Regions from separate parts of the Variovorax sp. GW821-FHT06D12 genome, predicted to be linked through region 3. Evidence: predicted binding sites of a transcription regulator. Region 3 holds the regulator's gene; each other region holds the start of a gene.
What was found. The regulator sigma-54, encoded in region 3, starts transcription at its own class of promoters, with help from an activator protein. The targets are predictions, from matches to a motif close to TGGCANGNAANCTGCTTT.
Positions count from the first base shown of each region.

Region 1: a site for sigma-54 is predicted at 2,121-2,138, ahead of AC07SQ_RS14120 (TorF family putative porin). Genes of this name have one in related genera too.
Region 2: a site for sigma-54 is predicted at 1,958-1,975, ahead of AC07SQ_RS06275 (nitrate- and nitrite sensing domain-containing protein). Genes of this name have one in related genera too.

Region 1 is NZ_JBWKRI010000004.1:94,171-98,248, reverse strand. Features, by position in the region: gene AC07SQ_RS14130 (ammonium transporter) at 1-772, opposite strand, end outside; gene glnK (P-II family nitrogen regulator) at 802-1,140, opposite strand; gene AC07SQ_RS14120 (TorF family putative porin) at 1,211-2,077, opposite strand; gene AC07SQ_RS14115 (YifB family Mg chelatase-like AAA ATPase) at 2,295-3,833, shown strand; gene AC07SQ_RS14110 (serine/threonine-protein kinase) at 3,846-4,078, opposite strand, start outside.
Region 2 is NZ_JBWKRI010000001.1:1,382,286-1,386,363, reverse strand. Features, by position in the region: gene AC07SQ_RS06280 (CmpA/NrtA family ABC transporter substrate-binding protein) at 1-340, opposite strand, end outside; gene AC07SQ_RS06275 (nitrate- and nitrite sensing domain-containing protein) at 661-1,926, opposite strand; gene tsaD (tRNA (adenosine(37)-N6)-threonylcarbamoyltransferase complex transferase subunit TsaD) at 2,027-3,088, shown strand; gene AC07SQ_RS06265 (alpha/beta hydrolase) at 3,024-3,782, opposite strand; gene AC07SQ_RS06260 (Hsp20/alpha crystallin family protein) at 3,973-4,078, opposite strand, start outside.
Region 3 is NZ_JBWKRI010000004.1:384,220-388,297, reverse strand. Features, by position in the region: gene AC07SQ_RS15470 (hypothetical protein) at 1-116, shown strand, start outside; gene AC07SQ_RS15465 (phospholipase D family protein) at 184-1,800, opposite strand; gene rpoN (RNA polymerase factor sigma-54) at 1,811-3,400, opposite strand; gene lptB (LPS export ABC transporter ATP-binding protein) at 3,418-4,078, opposite strand, start outside.

The DNA of each region.
Region 1 (4,078 bases), 290 kb from region 3:
CGTAGCCCACGCGCTTGCCGACCATGTAGGCACCGACCAGGCCGGCGATACCGGCGTTGATGTGCACCACGGTGCCGCCGGCGAAGTCCAGCGCGCCGTCCTTGCCCAGCAGGCCGCCGCCCCACACGATGTGGGCCATGGGCACGTAGCTGAAGGTGAACCAGATCACCGAGAACAGCAGCACGGCCGAGAACTTGGCGCGTTCTGCAAAGGCGCCGACGATCAGCGCCACGGTGATGGCCGCGAAGGTGCCCTGGAAGGCGAAGAACACGTATTCGGGGATCGTGGTCAGCGCGCCGAAGGTCTCCTGCGTGATGCCCTTCATGAAGATCTTGTCGAAGCTTCCGAAGAAGTTGCCGTCGCCCGTGAAGGCCAGGCTGTAGCCGTAGATGGCCCACAGCAGGCTGATGAGCGAGAAGATCACGAAGACCTGCATCAGCACCGACAGCATGTTCTTGGAACGGCCCAGGCCGCCGTAGAACAGCGCCAGGCCGGGAATGGTCATCAGGATCACGAGCAGGGTCGAGGTGAGCATCCAGGCGGTGTCGCCGGAGTCGACCTTGGGCGCGGGAGCAGCGGCCGGTGCGGCGGGCGCAGCTTCGGCAGCAGCGGGTGCCGCAGCCGCTGCAGGAGCGGGCGCAGCAGCGGCAGGTGCAGCAGGTGCCGATGCAGCCGGTGCCTCAGGGGTGGCGGCGGGTGCCTGGGCCAGCGCCGAAGTACCGGCAACGAAGACGCTCAAGCCGAGCGCAAGAGAGACAAGAAGTTTTTTCATAGTCGTTGTTCTTTCGGGCCAGGACTCGATCAGAGGGCTTCACGGCCCGTTTCGCCGGTGCGGATGCGCACGACCTGCTCGAGGTTGTAGACAAAGATCTTGCCGTCGCCGATCTTCCCGGTGCGCGCGGCGCCTTCCACGGCCTCGATCACGCGGTCGACCAGCTCGTCGGAGATGGCCGCCTCGATCTTCACCTTGGGCAGGAAGTCGACCACGTACTCGGCGCCGCGGTACAGCTCGGTGTGGCCCTTCTGGCGACCGAAGCCCTTCACTTCCGTGACGGTGATGCCCTGCACGCCGATGGCCGAGAGCGCTTCGCGCACCTCGTCGAGCTTGAACGGTTTGATGATGGCTGTGACCAGCTTCATGATGAGTTGCTCCTTCTGGATGGATGAAAGGCGGCGCGGCAACGTGGGCCGCGCCTGGTTGTTGTGTCGATTACAGCGTCTTCGTCAGCGTGAGGATGAAGCGTGCCTTGTTGGGCGAGTAGTAGGTGGTGCCGAAGGTGCCGAAGTCGGGGATCTCGATGCCCGGGTAGGCCACGACCTGGTAGTTGGACTTCTTGTTGGCGCCCTGCACCGAGCCCGTGAGCGTCAGGCCGCTGCCGAAGTCGTAGGTGGCGCCGATGTTGTAGTCCACGTAGCTCTTGTAGCCCAGGCTGCGGATGTCGCTGGACATGTTGGTGAAGCCGACGGCGGCCTTGAGCGTGACCTTGGGCACGATCTCCTTGCTGTAGGCCAGGTTCAGGTAGCCGGTGTTGCGGCCCTTCAGGCCCGAGCCCGTCTTGGCGCCGGCATAGCCGAAGTAGTCCTTGGACACCGTGTGCGAGTACTTGGCCGTGAACGAGCCGAAGCTGTCGTTGGCGTAGGTGGCGCCCACGTACAGCTCGGTGGTGTTGCCCACCGAGTTGCCGGGGTAGATGTAGGTGAGCGCACCGACGTCCATGTCGACCGGGCCGGCCTTGAACTTGTAGCCGCCGTACAGGTCGCTCTCGATGCTGTTGCCCTTGAGCCAGTTGACGCTGGAGTTCCAGTTGCCGATGTAGAAGCCGCTGTCGCCGAAGGCGTAGTCGAAGCCGCCCTGGATGGCGGGCTTGAAGCCCTTGGTCTTGGCGTAGTCGTTCTTGCCGATCATGTCCTGGTCCTGGCCGCGGAACTTATAGTTCGTGGTCAGCGAGACATTGCCCGTGAGCAGGGGCGCGGGCGCCGGTGCGGCGGCGTCGGCGGCCTGGGCCATGGCGGCGCCCGAGGCGGTCAGTGCAGTGGCCAGAACGATCAACGCCTGGGCGGCGGTACGGTGCGTCATCAGGGAACTCCTCGCAAGTGTGTTGTTGGACCTGAGCACCCTCAAAGCAGGGAGCGTGCCAAACTGCACGAATACCGCCCCGGCCAGAGGGCGCAGGTGTCCGGCGATGAGCGCCAAATCGTTACAAGCCCTGTTTCCGGCAGTTGCACACGCTTGCACGCTGCACGGTCCTGGGCTTGCACGTCGCAGGCGCACCAACTTGGGGAGAGGGAGAAAAATGAGTCTGTCTTTGGTGCAAAGCCGCGCCTTGCTCGGCCTGGAGGCCGCCGCCGTCACGGTCGAGGTGCATCTGGCGAACGGCCTGCCGAGCTTCACGCTGGTCGGGCTGGCCGAGACCGAGGTCAAGGAGGCGCGCGAACGCGTGCGCTCGGCGATCCAGAACGCCGGGCTCGAATTTCCGACCAACAAGAAGATCGTGGTCAATCTGGCGCCCGCCGATCTGCCGAAGGACTCGGGCCGCTTCGACCTGCCCATCGCGCTGGGCATCCTCGCGGCCAGCGGGCAGATCGAGAACGCGCGCCTCGCCGGCCACGAGTTCGCCGGCGAGCTGTCGCTGTCGGGCGAACTGCGCCCCGTGCGCGGCGCGCTCGCGATGGCCGTGGCCACCTACACGCAAGGCACGACCGTGCGGCTGGTGCTGCCCCTGGACAGCGCCCAGGAGGCCGCGCTGGTGCCCGGCGCGCAGGTGTACGGCGCCAAGCACCTGCTCGACGTGGTGCGCCAGTTCGTCGCCAGCGGCGGCGGGCCCGTCGACGCAACCGACGACGGCTGGACCCGCGTGCGCGCCGCGCCCGGCGACGGCGCCCCGCGCTATGCCGACCTGGCCGACGTCAAGGGCCACACCGGCGCCAAGCGCGCCCTCGAGATTGCCGCGGCCGGCGGCCACAGCCTGCTGATGGTGGGCGAGCCGGGCTCGGGCAAGTCGATGCTCGCGCACCGCTTCGCCGGCCTGCTGCCGCCGATGAACGTGGACGAGGCACTGGAAAGCGCGGCCATCGCCAGCCTCGACGGCCGGCTGGCGCCCGAGCGATGGATGAGCCGCCCGACGGCCACGCCGCACCACACGGCGAGCGCGGTGGCGCTGGTGGGCGGCGGCTCGCCGCCCCGGCCGGGCGAGATCTCGCGCGCGCACCACGGCGTGCTGTTTTTGGACGAGTTCCCCGAGTTCACGCGCGGCGCACTCGAAGCCCTGCGCGAGCCGCTGGAGACCGGCACCATCACGATCACCCGCGCCGCCCGTCGCGCGGAGTTTCCGGCGCGCTTCCAGCTCATCGCCGCGATGAACCCCTGCCCCTGCGGCTACCTCGGCTCCACGCTGAAGCCCTGCCGCTGCACGCCCGAGCGCGTCGCGCGTTACCAGGGCAAGCTCAGCGGCCCCCTGCTGGACCGCATCGACCTGCACATCGAAGTGGCGGCCGTGTCGGCGCCGCAATTGCTCGATGCGCCGGCGGGCGAATCGACCGACAGCATCCGTGCGCGCGTGGTGGGCGCGCGCGACCGCGCGCTGCAACGCCAGGGCCATGCGAACCAGGCGCTGCAGGGCCGCGCGATCGACACGCACGCCGTGCTCGACGGCCCCGCCCGCCAGCTGCTGCAGCAGGCCGCCGCGCGGCTGGGCTGGTCGGCGCGCAGCACGCACCGAGCGCTGAAGGTGGCGCGCACCATCGCCGACCTCGCGGGGCAGGACGCGGTGCAGGCCGCGCACGTGGCGGAGGCGGTGCAGTACCGCCGCGCATTGCGCACCGGCACGCCCTGACCTGCTGCCCTCTTACTTGAACTCGTGGCTCACCACCGGTGCGGACTTGCTGTCCTGCACCGTCACGCGCTGGCGGTAGGCCGTGAGGTCGCCGTTGCGCACCTCGATCGTGTAGATGCCGGGGCGCAGCGGCAGCGACTTGAGCGGCGGGCTCACGCCGCGGTCCGCGCCATCGACGAAGACCTGGCCCCAGGGCCGGATGTTGAACTGCACGCGGCCCATGCCGGGCGCCGCGGCCGGCGGCG
Region 2 (4,078 bases), on a different contig from region 3:
TCACGCCAAGGTGCATGCCGTACACGAGGCCGTAGAGCACGTGCGCCATGTCGAGATCGCCGTTCACGAGCTTGTCGCGCACGCCGGCCCAGCTGGCTTCCTTGCTGGGCACGATCTTCACGCCGTACTTCTTGTCGATGCCCAGCACCGAGGCCATCACCACGCTGGCGCAGTCGGTCAGCGGGATGAAGCCGATCTTCACCTCTTCCTTCTCGGGCTTGTCCGAGCCCTGGGCCCAGACGGCGGCGCGCAGCGCGGGGTCGATGCCCACGGCGCCGAGGGCGGCGGCCTGCAGCACGCGGCGCCGGCTCAGTTTGGTTTTCAGCAGCAGATCGGACATGGACGGGGCTCCAGAAGTGAAAGACAAAAACGAAAAGGCGTCCGCACCGCGCAGGGGCTGCTCGTGAACGAGCCCTTGCGGGATGGGGACGCCTTTGTCCGGTTCGGTGGGCCGCACCCGCCGTTGGGTGCAACCTGCCTTTGAGACCTTGCGGTCCCGTGCCAAGGACTACGCAAGCGACGTGCCAGCTTGAACCTGCCGTTGGGAGCTATGGAAAAGATAGCTGGCAGGGCGCGCCGGTGCAGGAAAAAGTTCCTGCTGGCTCGCTAACCCGGGCGACGCACAACTGTTGTGCGCTGCACCAATCCAAGCGGCCCGGGTCAGCGCCGCGGTGCAGGTTCGAGCGGCAGGTAGTCGGCCATGGCCAGCATCGACTCGGCCACGTCGACGAGGCGGCGCTTCTGGTTCATGGCGGTCTGGCGCAGCATCTTGTGCGCCTCGGCCTCGCTCAGGCGCCGGTGCGCCATCAGCAGGCCCTTGGCGCGCTCGACGATCTTGCGTTCGTTGAGCGAGGCGCGCACGGTGTCGAGTTCGTCGCTCATGGCCTGCAGGCGCTGCGACTGCTCCTGGACCATGTCGAGCACCGAGCGTTCGAGGTGGCGCCCGAGCTGCGCCGGCGTGGCGTCCTGCGCCTGCTGGGCATCGTCGAAGAACAGCGCGCCGCCGGCCTGCGGGGCCAGTGTGCCGAGCAGTTGCCGGTACGCGGCCAGCTCGCTGCGGGCCTGGGCGGTCTTGTGGTCGCACAGCGCGCGCAGGTCGGCCGAGAGGCGGTTCTCGACCGTCTGCATGGCGTCGATGCGCCGCGTGCAGCAGTCGAACCAGGCCTGGCTCAGCAGCGCGTCGGCCGGCACCGAGGTGGCGCCCTTGCGGCGCAGGCGCTCGAGCTCGGCCAGCACGGCGTCCGACTGGATGTCGTGCCACAGCGTGCGCACCGCGTCGCCCGAGAAGTCGATGAACACCTGGAAGCAGCGCTCCTGCGACTCGATGAGGTGGCGCCACTGCTGGCGCTGCGCGTCGTCGCCCCGGCCCAGCGCGAGCGCGGCGGCGCCGAAGGCACGCTCCTGGCCGGCGAACTCCTTGCCCTGCATGAAGTTGAACATCGCCACCAGCAGGCGCGAGATCTCGGGGTCGGTGGCGCCGTCGGCCGCCTCGAACACCACCGCCAGCAGGCCGGCCACCAGCTTGGCGAAGGCGGCCACGGCCTGCGCGGGCTGGAGTTCGAGCGCGTCGATGCGCCGGCGCAGCGCGGGCAGGGCGTCCAGGCCGGGCAGCACCCAGGCGATGCGGCTGAACAGGCGCGCGCCGTGGCCGGCGCCCACCGCGCGGTGGTGCTCGGCCTCGAGCCGGTCGAAGCCGGCGCGCACCTGCTGCTCGAGCGCCAGGCATTCGGCGATCTGCGGCGCGCGCTGGTCGGCAAAGCGCCCGCCGTGCGAGGCCAGGAACACGTTCGACATGCCGCGCTCGCGCTGCAGCGCATGCACGAGCCGCCCGATGGCGCCGACCAGCTCGCTGGTGCGCGCGAGCTGGTCCAGCGCGTCGATCTCGCATCGGCGCGCGGCGATCAGGAAGCTCAGGCCGGAAGTCATTCGTGGGGGCGCGGAAGGGGTGCCTTCCGCTCGTGCAACTTCCGTGCCTCGCTTGCCCCTTCGCGGGCGCCGCCGGCGGGCGACCCCTACACTCGGCGCCATGCTCTTGTTGGGAATCGAATCATCCTGCGACGAGACCGGCGTGGCGCTGGTCGAGTCGCACGGCGACGCGCTGCCGCTGCTGCGTTCGCACGCGCTGCACAGCCAGATCGCCATGCACCAGGCCTACGGCGGCGTGGTGCCCGAGCTGGCCAGCCGCGACCACATCCGCCGCGTGCTGCCGCTCACCGAAGCCGTCATGGCCGAGGCCGGGCGCTCGCTGGCCGAGATCGACGTGGTGGCCTACACGCGCGGGCCCGGCCTGGCCGGCGCGCTGCTCGTGGGCGCCGGCGTGGCCTGCGCGCTCGGCGTGGCGCTGGGCAAGCCGGTGCTGGGGGTGCATCACCTTGAAGGCCATCTGCTGTCGCCGTTCCTGAGCGCCGACCCGCCCGAATTTCCGTTCGTGGCGCTGCTGGTGTCGGGCGGCCACACGCAGCTGATGCGGGTCGACGGCGTGGGCCGCTACGAACTGCTCGGCGAAACCATCGACGACGCGGCTGGCGAGGCCTTCGACAAGAGCGCCAAGCTCATGGGCCTGCCGTACCCCGGCGGCCCCTGGCTCGCGAAGCTGGCCGAAGACGGCGACGCCGCGGCCTTCAAGCTGCCGCGCCCGCTGCTGCACAGCGGTGACCTCGATTTTTCGTTTGCCGGCCTGAAGACGGCCGTGCTCACGCAGGCCAAGAAGCTCGGCGACCAGCTCGAGGCGCGCAAGGCCGACCTGGCCGCCTCCACGCAGGCGGCGATCGTCGAGGTGCTGCTGAAGAAGTCGCTCGCGGCGCTGGACCAGACCGGCCTGAAGCGGCTGGTGGTGGCCGGCGGCGTGGGGGCCAACAAGAACCTGCGCGAGCAACTGAACGCGGCCTGCGCCAAGCGCAAGGTGCGCGTGCACTACCCCGAGCTGCATCTGTGCACCGACAACGGCGCCATGATCGCCATGGCCGCCGCGATGCGTCTGCAATCAGGCCTGTCGCAGGCCTCGGAGCGCTACGCTTTCGACGTCAAGCCGCGATGGCCGATGGCATCGCTGATGACGCCCGAGACGCCGCTGCCGGAAACCGCATAGCCGGCTGCTGCCGTGCGCGCCCCAGCGAGGGCAGCGGCAGCACGTCGAGCACGTTGCGCCAGAGCTGGCGCCACTCGGGCCAGTCGTGGCCGCCTTCGGTCGTGAACACGCGCCCCGGCGGCAGGGCGTCGGCCAGCAGCTTGTGGTTGCTGGCAAAGCGGTCGGCCAGGCCGAAACCCAGGTACAGCGGCGGCAGGTCCTGGGAAGGCTTCGGCGCCAGGTACTGCTGGAAGAAGGGCCAGAGCTTGCGGTCGGGTTCCTCGTCGGGCTGCGGCCCGGTGGGGGCCTGCCAGGCGCGCAGGCCGCCGGCCTTCTTGATCTCGGCGCCGAGCACGCGGCGCCCGAGGTAGGGCGCCAGCGCCACGATGCCATCCACCGAGCCCGGGCGCGCCAGTTCGTGGATCAGCGCGCCGAATCCGCCGATGGAAATGCCGACCAGCCAGATCGAGGTGTAGCCCTTGGCCCGCTGCGGCTCGATGACGTCGGCATGCAGCCGCTCGCTGAGGGTCTGGTCGTAGTAGTAGGAGACGTCCGCATCGACCAGCAGTGCGTCGGCTGCGAGGTGTCGCTCGCGCACGGCGCTGATGAAACCCTCGCGCTCGAACTCTTCGGGCTTGAGGTAGGCCCCTGGCAGGAAGATCAGGAGCGTGTCGGACCGTTCGTTGTCATTGGCTGACTGCAGGTGCGTTTTCATGGTGCCTTGAGGCACACCCGCTGTCCGCACCGCCCGGGAACTCGATGCGTTTACGAGATGCCCACGAAGAAGAAAGTACTAATAAATCGTCACATCATGTGACGTTATCCGGCACTATTGTGAATACGGCGCTTGTTTAAAGTCAAAACAAGCTGTCACTAACATTTTCTTCGTGGGGGCATCGCCGGGACTAGTTGATCTGCAAGTTCGAAACCTGGCTTGCCGGCACCAGCTTGCCCAGCTTCAGGGTCAGCACGCCGTTCTCCAGCTTGGCTTCGCTGGTGGCCAGGTCGATG
Region 3 (4,078 bases):
ACGAACACTCCGTGCGCTCTTACATGGCCTGGTTCGATACGGTCGAGACGAGATTTCGTGTCCCGAAGTCTCAAATGACCTGCGCGACTCCCGAAAAGCCACCGCTCCCGCGTTGAGGCTCGCCGCCAGCGACCATCTGCGGCAGCGCCATGCTTGCAAAGCCTTTCGCGAAGCACCGCTGCGCTACAGCAAGCTCTCGGGCGTGAGCGGCGCCAGCAGCTCGAGCATGGTGCGGTCCCAGAAGCCCGAGTCGGGTTCTTCGTGCAGCACGGTGGTCTTGCCGCCTTCCTCGCTGACCCATTCGATGCGCCGCGAGCCGACTGCGCCCGCATCGGCGCCTTCGGCAAAGCGCAGCCGGTAGGCGCCCTGCTGCTTGAGCACGTCGAGCAGCTTCAGGGTCTGCTGCGCCATCTCGGGGCTGCGGATGAACAGGCCGATCTCGGTGTTGTGGATCTCGGAGCGCGGATCGAAATTCATCGAGCCGACGAACAGGATGCGCTGGTCGATCACCGCCGACTTGGCGTGCAGCCGCCCCACCGACGTGCCGAACAAACCCAGCCGCACGCTGCGCCGCGTGCGCGCGGAACTCAGCTCGTGCAGCTCGGCGCCCAGCGCCAGCATGTCGGCGCGGTAGCGGCGGTAGGCGGTGTGCACCAGCGGTTCGTCGGTGGCAGCGAGCGAATTCGTGACCACGCTGATCTTCACGTTGCGCCCGCGGATCTCGCGCATCACCTCGAGCCCCGACGCGCCCGGAATCAGGTAGGGCGAGACCAGCGTCACCTCGCTGCGCGCGCGGCGCATCTGCTCGACCACGTTGTAGCGCACGCTGTCCACGTCGAGCAGCGGCACGCCGCCATACGACGCGGTCTTGCCGATCACGCGGTCGGGTGAATCGGCATAAGCCTCGGCGGTGGTCCAGATCAGGCCGAGCTTGCCGGCGTCGAGGTCGTCGGCCACCGGGCTGTAGCCGAGCAGGTCGTTGGGCGCAGGCCTGGGCGGCGGCGGCGTGGTGTCGGGGCCGGTGGCGGCGTCGAAACGGCGCTGCAGCTCTTCGCGCGGCAGGTCGGTGTGCACGACCGCGCCGATCGGACGCACGTGCGGGCTGTTCCAGTACTGGTCGAACAGCACGCCCAGGCGCGGGATCAGCGCGCCCGTGACGAAGGTGTCGAGGTCGATGAAGTTCGGGCCGGTGGTGCGGCGGAAGTACTGGTTGCCGATGTTGCGCCCGCCCGCCACCGCCATCGCGCCGTCGGCGATGAAGAGCTTGTTGTGCATGCGGCGGTTGACGCGGCTGAAGTCGAACAGCGACGCGGTGAAGCGCTTGAGCAGGCTGCCGCGCCCGGCCGGGAACGGGTTGAACAGGCGCAGCTCCACGTTCGGCGTGGCGGCCAGGCCGAGCAGCAGCTCGTCTTCGCCGGAGGTGTACAGGTCGTCCATCAACAGGCGCACGCGCACGCCGCGTTGCGCCGCATCGCGCAGGGTGCGCAGCAGGTAGCGGCCGGTCTCGTCGTTCTCGATCTGGTAGTACTGCACGTCGAGCGTGCGCTGGGCGCGGCGCGCGAGCTGGATGCGGGTGTCGAAGGCGAAGTCGCCGCCGGGCATCAGGCGAAAGCCGCTCAGGTCGGGGTCGGGCTGCGAGGCCAGCGCGATGCGGCCGAGCGCGGTGTCGTTCGAGACGGCGATGGCCTTGGTGGGCGGGCGCGGCGCCTCGTCGGGCAAGGTGGCGCAGCCGGCGAACAGCGATGCAGCCACGATGGCGAAGACCCAATGCCCACAACGCGACAGCAGGCGACGGGTCATCGGTGGCTTTCTACAGGGCCTTGCGAAGGTTGGCCGGCGCGATGCGAAGCGCTTCGCGGTATTTGGCCACGGTACGGCGTGCGCACTCGATGCCCTGCTCTTTCAGCATCTCGGAGATCTGGCTGTCCGACAGCGGCTTCTTGATGCTCTCGGAGCTCACGAACTGCTTGATGAGCGCGCGCACCGCGGTGCTCGATGCGTTGCCGCCAGTCTCGGTGCCGAGCGCCGAGCCGAAGAAGTACTTGAGCTCGACCGTGCCGAACGGCGTGGCCATGTACTTGGCGGTGGTCACGCGCGAGATGGTCGATTCGTGCAGGCCCAGCTCGTCGGCGATCTCTCGCAGCACCAGCGGGCGCATCGCGAGTTCGCCGTGCACGAAGTAGCTCTTCTGCCGCTCGACGATGGCGTTGCTCACGCGCAGGATGGTGTCGAAGCGCTGCTGGATGTTCTTGATGAACCAGCGCGCCTCCTGCAGCCGCTGCGACAGCGCCTGGCTGCCCTCGCCCTTGTGCGACTTGAGCGCACCGGCGTAGATGTCGTGCACGCGCAGGCGCGGCATGACCTCGGGGTTGAGCATGACGCGGAACTTCACGTTGGTGCCGCGCCCGGTCTTGGTGACGATCACGTCGGGAATGACGATGTTGCGCTCGACGTCGACGAAACGGCGGCCCGGCTTGGGTTCGAGCCGCGCAATGATCTGCAGCGCCGAGCGCACCAGCTCTTCGTTGGTGCGCGTGAGCGTGGCCAGGCGCTTGAAGTCGCGCCGCGCGAGCAGCTCCATCGGCTGCTTGCAGATCGCGATGGCGGTCTTGCGCACGAGCGCGTCGGCCTCGGTCTCGTCTTCGCTGGCGAGCGCCTTCAGCTGGATGCTCAGGCATTCGCCGAGGTCGCGCGCGCCGACGCCGGCCGGCTCCAGGCTCTGCAGCAGGCCCAGCGCCACCTGGAAGTGGTGCACGAGGTCGTCGAACTGGTCGTTGTCGTCGCCCGCCAGGCCCGAGGCCAATGCGGGCAGCGAGTCTTCGAGGTAGCCGTCGTCGTTGAGCGACTCGATCAAAAAGCGCAGCGCGGCGCAGTCGTTTTCATTGAGCCGCAGGCTCAGCGCCTGGCGGTGCAGGAACGACTGCAGCGACTCCTGGCTGCGCGCGAGTTCGGTGGCGTCGGCACGCTCGTCGTCGCCCAGGTTGTTCTGGCGCGCGGGCGCGTCGCTGCCCCACTCGCTGTCGTCGGGCGCCATGTCGACGGTGCCGTCGCCTTCCCAGTCGGGCTCGCGCTCGGCGATCTCGGCGGCGGGGCCGTCGGTGTCGGGGGTCGAGGTGGTGGTGTCGCTGGACGTGGAGGAAGTGCTGGCGGCGGACGGCGTGAACTCGGCCTCGCCCTCGCCCGCGTCGTCGCGCGGCACCGGCGCGTCGGCCGTGTCCAGCCCGAACTCCTCGCGCGCCGCTTCTTCCGCGGTGCGTTCGAGGAACGGGTTCTCGTCCAGCATCTGCTCGACCTCCTGGCTCAACTCGAGCGTGGAGAGCTGCAGAAGCCGGATCGACTGCTGCAGCTGAGGCGTCAAGGCCAGATGCTGCGAGACGCGAAGGGACAGCCCTTGCTTCATGGAGACCCGACCCTCCCTTACATGCGGAAGTGCTCGCCCAGGTACACCCTGCGTACCTCGGCGTTGTCGACGATCTCCGAGGGTGTGCCTTGTGCCAGCACGTGCCCGTCGCTGATGATGAACGCGTGATCGCAGATGCCCAGCGTCTCACGCACGTTGTGGTCGGTGATGAGCACGCCGATGCCGCGCTCTTTCAGGAAGCTGATGATCCGCTGGATCTCGATCACCGCGATCGGGTCGATGCCGGCGAAGGGCTCGTCCAGCAGGATGAAGCGCGGCTGGGTGGCCAGCGCGCGCGCGATCTCGACGCGGCGGCGTTCGCCGCCCGACAGCGCGAGCGCGGGCGAATCGCGCAGGTGGTCCACGCGCAGGTCGGCCAGCAGGTCGGCCAGGCGCTCTTCGGTGTGCTGCTTGGTCAGCGGCATCATGCGGCCGTTGGCGTCGGGCTCGCGCTGCAGCTCGAGCACGGCGCGCACGTTTTCCTCGACCGTGAGCTTGCGGAAGATCGAGGCTTCCTGCGGCAGGTAGCTCAGGCCCATGCGCGCGCGGCGGTGAATGGGCATGTGGGCGATGGGCTCGCCGTCGATGGTGATCTCGCCGGCGTCGGCGCGCACCAGCCCGACGATCATGTAGAACGAGGTGGTCTTGCCCGCGCCGTTGGGGCCGAGCAGTCCGACG